2 regions of the Streptomyces sp. NPDC037273 genome follow, and region 1 is predicted to be linked to the other one. Evidence: riboswitches for the same ligand, from Rfam matches in the RefSeq annotation. Region 1 holds a riboswitch; the other holds the start of a gene.
What was found. Region 1 has a riboswitch for S-adenosylmethionine ahead of thrC (threonine synthase). Riboswitches for the same ligand answer to the same signal wherever they lie in the genome.
Positions count from the first base shown of each region.

Region 2: linked by a shared signal. The riboswitch ahead of ACZ7G1_RS06755 (aminotransferase class V-fold PLP-dependent enzyme) and the one ahead of thrC (threonine synthase) in region 1 are both predicted to bind S-adenosylmethionine.

Region 1 covers NZ_JBVJVO010000014.1:141,976-146,228, forward strand. The annotation lists gene ACZ7G1_RS30410 (DUF7927 domain-containing protein) at 1-1,557, opposite strand, end outside; gene ACZ7G1_RS30415 (glucosyl-3-phosphoglycerate synthase) at 1,661-2,602, opposite strand; SAM riboswitch class I at 2,752-2,896, shown strand; gene thrC (threonine synthase) at 2,890-4,200, shown strand; gene ACZ7G1_RS30425 (MoaD/ThiS family protein) at 4,242-4,253, shown strand, end outside.
Region 2 covers NZ_JBVJVO010000002.1:343,970-348,222, reverse strand. The annotation lists gene qcrB (cytochrome bc1 complex cytochrome b subunit) at 1-264, shown strand, start outside; gene trpD (anthranilate phosphoribosyltransferase) at 397-1,461, shown strand; SAM riboswitch class IV at 1,544-1,660, shown strand; gene ACZ7G1_RS06755 (aminotransferase class V-fold PLP-dependent enzyme) at 1,892-3,286, shown strand; gene ACZ7G1_RS06750 (Lrp/AsnC family transcriptional regulator) at 3,358-3,639, opposite strand; gene ACZ7G1_RS06745 (rhomboid family intramembrane serine protease) at 3,636-4,253, opposite strand, start outside.

The sequences.
Region 1 (4,253 bases):
GGGGTCCGTCGGCGTGGGCTTCGGGGACTCCGTCACCTCGGGGAGGTCGAGCACCGGGGCGACCGCGCAGGCCGGGTCCTGGCTGCCGTCGCCGCAGTTGGTACGCGCGGTCTCGAACTCGACGGCGTTGCGGAGCTTGCCGTCGCCGGCCGGCGGGTTCTTGATCTTCACCGAGTAGGTGACGGTCGCCGTCTGGCCGGCCGGGATGGTGCCGGTCCAGCCGACCTTGGGCTTGTCGTATGTGGCCGTGCCGATGTCGCTGCGCGCGTCGCCGTTGTAGTCGGCGTCGTCGAGGTTGCCGGTGAGGTCGTCGCTGAACTTGGCGTTCGGGTAGTCCAGCGGGCTGATGTTCTTCGCGGTGATCGTGTACGTCAGGGTGTCACCGGGTTTGACCTTGGTCGTGCTCGCCTTCTTGGTGATCTCCAGGTCGGGGACCGGTACGGAGAAGGCGAGGCCGGAGGGCACGTAGGTGTCGCCGCTGGTGGAGAAGGTCAGCTCGGCCGAGGTCGCGCCGGGCGGGACGGCGCCGGAGGGGACGTCGAAGGCCTTGGCGTCGATGCTGAGGTTGTTCTGCGTCCTCGGGTTGACGGCGCCGTCGTCCTCGCTGATGAAGAAGTTGTTCGTGTTGCCGGTGTGGGCCTCGGTGACGTTCTGGCCGTCGACGAGGAACTTGTCGCCCGGCGTGTTCCAGTCGCCCTCGTACGCGGTGACGCTCGCCCGCACGGTGCCCGGGTTCCGGTAGAAGCCGTCCACGGTGATGGTCGTGGCCGGGGAGGTCGAGCGCTGGAGGACGTGGCCGCCGTAGACGTACACGTTCCGGCGCTCGGGGGCGCGGACCGGGTCGGGGCCCGGGAACTTGTGCACGACGGTCAGCGACCAGCCCGCGACACAGCCCTTGCCGGTCGGCGCCCACAGGTTGCCGACCGCGATCGGCACGTCCCCGCCGGTGACGCCCGCGAAGGCGGCCGTCACGTCCGACTCGCCCGTGTAGTAGTGCGGGCCGCTGGTGTCGGCCGGGTCGACGACCATGCTGTCGATCGAGACCGGCGCGGCCGCCCCCGTGCCGACCTTGATCACCGGGGTGGTCGTCGCCGGGTCGCCTGGCGAGGCGTCGACGTCCGCGCCGGAGATGTCGCAGCGCTTGAGCGCCGCGCCGCTCGGGCCCCGGTACGTGCCGTCGTTGCCGCCCCAGAACAGCCGGGCGTACGCGACCTCCGCGCCCGCCGGGATCACGACGTGGCCGGTGCTTGAGCCGTAGCCGGTGTCCCCGACGCCGCCCGCGTCGATGCGCCGCATCACGAAGGTGTTGTTGTTGTCGGACCCCTGGCCGCTCGCCGCCGACGCGCAGCGGGCGGCCAGGTCGGCGGGGGCGGTGGGACAGCCCATGACCGTGTTGCCGATGGTGGTGAAGTCGCCGTACAGCGACTCGTCGTACCGCTTTCCGAAGGGCTCGACCACGTCCGCGGAGGCCGGACCGGCCGCCGTGAACGCGAGCGAGCCCGCCGTGAGGCCGATGGCCGCCAGCACTCTGCCCAGGTGAAGTCGTCTGAAGCGCATAAAAGGGCAATGTAGGCAAAGAGGATCATCGTGGGGCGTTACGCCACGCGGTCGATCCGCTCCGCCGTGTACGTGGTGGCCGGGTACGCCTCCGCCCCCGCCCTCAGGCCACCTGGCGGCGCGCGTACTCCGCGATCTCGGCCATCGGAGGACGCTCCTCCGTGTCCACCGCGTACGTGCGCGGCTCGAAGCCCTTCTCGCCGCGCTCGAACTGGGTGAGACGCGGGCGGACCAGATGGCCCCGGGAGAGCCGCAGCTGCGCCGTCCGGTAGATCGCGGCCGCCATCCGGCCGAGCGCCTGCCCGTCCTGGTGCCGGTGCTTGCGCACCCCGACGTCCACCTGGGCGAGCGCGTCCAGGCCCACCGTGTGCAGCGCGTCGACGAGGAGCCCCAGCTCCACTCCGTAACCGACCGGGAACGGCAGCCGTTCGAGCAGCGAGCGGCGCGCCGCGTACTCCCCGCCCAGCGGCTGGACGAAGCCGGCCAGCTGCGGCCAGTGCAGGTTGAGCAGGGGGCGCGCCACCAGCTCGGTCACCCGCCCGCCCTGGCCTGGCGTGTCTCCGAACGGCCGGTCGTACATGGCCTTCACGAACTCGACGTCCGGGTCGGTGAGCAGCGGGCCGACGATCCCCGTGACGAAGTCCGCGGAGAAGTCCCGCAGGTCCGCGTCGACGAAACAGACGACGTCCCCGCTCGTCACCATCAGTGAGCGCCACAGGACCTCGCCCTTGCCGGGGACGGCCGGTATTCGGGGGAGTATCGCGTCGCGGGCGACGACCCGCGCGCCGGCCGCCGCGGCGACCTCCGCCGTGCGGTCGGTGGAGCCCGAGTCGATCACCACCAGCTCGTCGACCAGCGGCACCGCCTCCGTCATCAGCTCCCGCCGGATCACCGCGACGATGTCGCCGACGGTCGCCTCCTCGTTCAGCGCGGGCAGCACGACGCTGACCTTCGTATTGCGCTTGGCGGCGAGGATGCGCTCCAGCGGCCGGTCCGCCACAGACCAGGACCGCCGGTCCAGCCAGCGCTCCACCTCTTCCAGCACGTGATCTCCATCTCGCGGTACGGACGGCCCGTCCAAGCTCCGGGGCCTTCGGTTACAGTCTTGAACAACGCGGATGCCCGATGCACGTCGGGGTGCCGACCGCGTCGGAGTGCAGGAACGAAAGTCCACCGCACTTCACAATCGAATACCGCTCATCCAGAGGGGCAGAGGGAAACGGCCCGTTGAAGCCCCGGCAACCCTCCAGTCGGTTACTCGTCCTCCAGCGAGGCTCCCGGCTAGGGAAGGTGCCAAATCCGTCTCATGACGAAAAATTCGTCATGGGAAAGATGAGGAGAAAGGGCCTCGCCTCCATGGCTGTACAGACCGTCGCTTCCGCCACCACCGTCGACCTCGGTCCCGCGTCCGGGCTTTCCTGTCGCGAATGCGGTGAAGTCTTCCCGCTCGGCCCGATCTTCGCCTGCGAACTCTGTTTCGGACCGCTCGAAGTCGCGTACGACCTTCCCGCCGGTGACCCCGAGGCGCTGCGCAAGCGGATCGAGGCAGGACCCGCCAACATCTGGCGCTACGCCCCGCTGCTGCCCGTCCCGGCCGACGTCGCCGAGAAGCCGAACCTGAACCCCGGCTGGACCCCGCTCGTCAAGGCCGACAACCTCGCCCGCGAGCTCGGCGTCGCCCCCGGCAAGCTCTTCGTCAAGGACGACTCCGGCAACCCGACCCACTCCTTCAAGGACCGGGTCGTCGCGCAGGCCCTCGAAGCAGCCCGCGCCTTCGGCTTCACCACCCTCTCCTGCTCCTCCACCGGCAACCTGGCCGGCGCCGTCGGCGCCGCCGCCGCCCGCGCCGGCTTCCGCTCCTGCGTCTTCATCCCGCACGACCTGGAGCAGGGCAAGGTCGTCATGGCCGGCGTCTACGGCGGCGACCTGGTCGCCATCGAGGGCAACTACGACGACGTCAACCGCTTCTGCTCGGAGCTCATCGGCGACCCGCTCGGCGAGGGCTGGGGCTTCGTGAACGTCAACCTCCGCCCGTACTACGGCGAGGGCTCCAAGACGCTGGCGTACGAGATCTGCGAGCAGCTCGGCTGGGTCATCCCCGACCAGCTCGTCATCCCGATCGCCTCCGGCTCCCAGCTCACGAAGATCGACAAGGGTCTCCAGGAGCTCATCAAGCTGGGCCTCGTCGAGGACAAGCCGTACAAGATCTTCGGCGCCCAGGCCGAGGGCTGCTCCCCGGTCTCCGCCGCCTTCAAGGCCGGCCACGACGTGGTCCGCCCGCAGAAGCCGAACACGATCGCCAAGTCGCTCGCCATCGGCAACCCGGCGGACGGCCCCTACGTCCTCGACATCGCCCGCCGCACCGGCGGCGCCGTGGAGGACGTGAACGACGAGCAGGTGGTGGACGCCATCAAGCTGCTCGCGCGGACCGAGGGCATCTTCGCCGAGACCGCGGGCGGCGTGACCGTCGGCGTCACGCGCAAGCTCGTCGAGGCCGGTGTCATCGACCCGAACCTCACCACCGTCGTCCTCAACACCGGTGACGGGCTCAAGACCCTCGACGCGGTGGCCGACACCTCCGGTGCGACCGTCACCATCCGCCCGAGCCTCGACGCCTTCCGCGACGCCGGCCTGGCGCTCTGACACCCGCCCGCTCCCCCGGTTCCCCGAAAGGTTTCGACGACATGGCCGTGAAC
Region 2 (4,253 bases), on a different contig from region 1:
ATCAAGCGCCTGCCGCACGGTGAGTTCGTCGAGGTCCACCAGCCGCTCAGCCAGGGCGAGCTGCACCGCCTCACCGCTCACGAGCAGTACGACGCCGCGGAGCTTCCGCCGGCCGTCGACGAGAATGGTGTGGAGCGCAAGGTCGGCGCCCTGGAGAAGCTCCGGGTCAAGCTCAACAAGGGCTACTACGGCGGCGACAGCCAGATCGCCAAGCCGACGGCCGAGGAGTACAAGGAGATCCAGAGCGGCCACGGCCACCACTGATCACCTCGACCTCCTGATCACCTTCTGAGGTCGCCACGGCGAGAGCCCCGTCCATTCGATGGACGGGGCTCTTTGCCGTCCCTCCGGCTCGATAGGGTGGGACCGTATCCGTCACGATCACCAGGAGCTGCCATGAGCGCTGCGACCCCCGCTGGAGGACCTACGTCGGCGGGCCGCTCCTGGCCCGTCCTGCTGAACGGCCTGCTCGAAGGCAAGGACCTCACGGCCGACGACACGGCCTGGGCGATGGACCTCATCATGAGCGGCGAGGCGACCGACGCCCAGATCGCCGGGTTCATGGTGGCGCTGCGGGCCAAGGGCGAGACCGTGCAGGAGATCGTCGGTCTCGTACGGACCATGTACGCGCACGCCAACGTCATCGAGGTGCCGGGCCGGGCCGTCGACATCGTCGGCACCGGCGGCGACGGCGCCAAGACGGTGAACATCTCCACGATGGCGTCGATCGTCGTCGCCGGCACCGGCACGAAGGTCGTCAAGCACGGCAACCGCGCCGCCTCCTCCGCCTCCGGCTCCTCCGACGTCCTGGAGAAGCTCGGCATCAACCTGAACCTCACCCCGCGGCGGGTCGCCGAGGTCGCCGAGGAAGCCGGCATCACCATCTGCTTCGCGGTGAAGTTCCACCCCTCGCTGCGGCACGTCGCCGCGGCCCGCGGCCAGCTCGGCATCCGGACCACCTTCAACGTCCTGGGCCCGCTGACCAATCCGGCCAACGTAGGGGCCCAGGCCGTCGGCGTCGCCGACCCGCGGATGGCGCCGATCGTGGCCGGAGTCCTCGCCGAGCGCGGCAACTCGTCGCTCGTCTTCCGCGGTGACGACGGCCTGGACGAGCTGACCACCACCGGCACCTCCCGGGTCTGGGTGGTCCGGGACGGCTCCGTCACCGAGGAGCGCTTCGACCCGCGGGACGTCGGCATCGACCTCGTACCGCTGGAGGCGCTGCGCGGCGCGGACGCCTCGTACAACGCCGATGTGGCGCGCCGGCTGCTCGCGGGGGAGACCGGCCCGGTCCGGGACGCGGTGCTGCTCAACGCCGCCGCGGCGCTGACCGCCTTCGAGCCCGGCTCGGGCACCCTCGCGGAGCAGCTGGCCGCGGGCATCGCGAAGGCCGCCGAGTCGATCGACTCCGGTGCCGCCCGGCACTCCCTCGAGCGCTGGATCGCCGCCAGCAACGCCTGATCCGCGCGCTTCACGCCGGCCCCGGTCCAGCATGCGGACCGGGGTCTTGCGTTTCGGCGATCATGTGGCAGGATCTTCGGCAGGTCATGAGTGACAGCTGTGAAGCCCCGGCTTGCTGTCCGGCAACCCTCCGTCCGTGGCGGGGTGCCCCGGGTGAAGACCAGGCCGTAGGCAGCGAGGTCTACGGCAAGCGCGGACCCCTCGACACACCAGGGGTCCTGGTCTCTCGAGGAGCGTTTTCCGTGAGCAAGCGAATGCGATAGGGCGACTCCGCCCCTACTTCACCCTCGGAACAGGGTCACTTCCGCGTACCCGCGTACGCCTTCGACGTACCCACGCCGTCTCCGAGGCATCACCCGTACCCCGCCGCACCCGGCCGCGTACGGGATCCACCGAAGCCATTCCGCACCGCCCGCCGGGAGATACCGCCATGTCCGCACGCCCGAACGCCGCCACCGTCGAGTCCGCCGCCGCCGAGTCCGCCGACCCCTGCTGCGCCGCCCCGCTGCCCGTCCTCGGCCGGGACGTGACCGTCCCGCTCGTCACCGGCGGCGAGGTGACCTACGCGGCGCTCGACTACGCGGCCAGCGCCCCGGCCCTCCAGCGGGTGTGGGACGACGTCGCCGCGTACGCCCCGTACTACGGCAGCGTCCACCGCGGCGCCGGCTACCTCTCCCAGCTCTCCACCGACCTCTTCGAGAACAGCCGGGTCACCGTCGCCGAGTTCCTCGACTGCCGGCCCGACGACCAGGTCGTCTTCACCCGCTCCACCACCGACTCGCTCAACCTGCTCGCCCGGACCATCCCCGCCGACTGCGAGGTCTTCGTCTTCGAGACCGAGCACCACGCCTCGCTGCTGCCCTGGCAGGACGCCCGCGTCAGCTACCTCAACGCGCCCCGCACCCCCGCCCAGGCCGTCGAGACCCTGGAGCGCGCCCTCGCCGACCGTGACCCCTACGGCCCGGCCCTCGTCTGCGTCACCGGCGCCTCGAACGTCACCGGAGAGCTCTGGCCGGTGAAGGAGCTCGCCGCCGCCGCGCACGCCCACGGCGCCCGGATCGTCCTCGACGCCGCCCAGCTCGCGCCCCACCACCCCGTCTCCGTCAAGGAGTTGGACGTCGACTGGGTCGCCTTCTCCGGGCACAAGCTGTACGCGCCCTTCGGTTCCGGCGTCCTCGCCGGCCGCGCCGACTGGCTCCAGGACGCCGAGCCCTACCTCGCGGGCGGCGGCGCCTCCCGCAAGGTGGCCCGCCGCGCCGACGGCGGCGTGGACGTCGAGTGGCACACCACCGCGGCCCGCCACGAGGCCGGCTCCCCGAACGTCATCGGCGTCTACTCCATCGCCTCCGCCTGCAAGGCGCTCACCGAGGCCGGCTTCGACCAGCTCGTCGCCCGCGAGCAGCACCTCATCGACACGGTCCGCGCCGGTCTCGCCGAGGTCCCGGAGGTGCGCGTGCTCTCCCTCTTCGGCGACGACGCGCCCCGCGTCGGCGTCATCTCCTTCGTCGTCGAGGGCTGGAACAGCTCCCACTTCGCCGCCGCGCTCTCCGCCGAGTACGGCATCGGCGTCCGCGACGGCCTCTTCTGCGCCCACCCGCTGGTCCGCACCCTGCTCGGCAGCGACCCGCAGGACGTCGGCGAGTGCGGCGCCCCCGAGGCGGCCCCGGGGGAGCGCTCGCTCAACGCCATCCGGGTGAGCTTCGGCGCCGGTACGCCGGACGAGCACGTGGAGCGGTTCGTCAGCGCCGTGAAGGAGCTCGTCCGGGACGGCGCGCAGTGGAAGTACCGCACCGAGGACGGCCGCTGCGTCCCGGACCGCGGCTGATTGGTCACTCGTACGGGTGAAGGGGGCCTCCCGGACGGGAGGCCCCCTTCATATGTCCGGCGGTCCGGGTCTCAGGACTCCAGGCCGATGGCGAAGGCCGCCTCCAGGTCGTGCTGGGAGTACGTACGGAAGGCCACGTGCGTGTCGGTGGCCTCGACGCCCGGGATCTTGCTGATGCGACCGGGGATCACGTCCGCCAGGTCGTCGTGGCGGGGCACCCGGACCATCGCGATGAGGTCGTACGTGCCGGTCACCGAGAAGACCTCGCTGACGCTGTCGAGCGCGGCGATCGACTCGGCGATCTCGGGGATCCGGTCCACGCTGGTCTTGATGAGCACGATCGCGGTGATCACGGCTGGCTATCTCCCTCGGTCGCCGCGGCTGGTGCCTTCACTCTATCCCCACCCCGGTAGCACCCCCAGGCGTAGAGGAAGCCGACCGAGAAGCCCACCACGTGGGCCAGGTAGGCGACGCCGGGGCCCGGCCCCGCCGCGCGCGCGGCCAGCCACTGGAGCACGAACCAGAAGATCAGCACGATCCAGGCGGGGAAGCGCAGCGGAAGGAAGAGGAGGAAGGGGAAGAGGCTGGTCACCCGGGCGCGCGGGAAGAGGAAGAGGAAGGCCCCGAGCACCGCCGAGATCGCCCCCGACGCCCCGACCAGGGTCTGCTCGCTCTCCGCGTGCGCCACCGCGTACCCGAGCAGCGCCAGATAGCCGGTGCCCAGGTAGAAGACGGCGAAGCCGGCCGGGCCCATGCGCTCCTCGACCATCGCCCCGAAGACGTACAGGAAGAGCATGTTGCCGAGCAGGTGCAGCCAGCTGCCGTGGACGAAGAGCGCGGTCAGCGGGGTGATGAGGGCGTGCGGCTCGCCGCTCGTCAGCTCGGCGGGGACGACGCCCCAGCGGCGGAAGTACGCGCCCTGCGCGGCGAGCAGCGCGTCCCCGGAGCCGTACACCGGATTGACCCC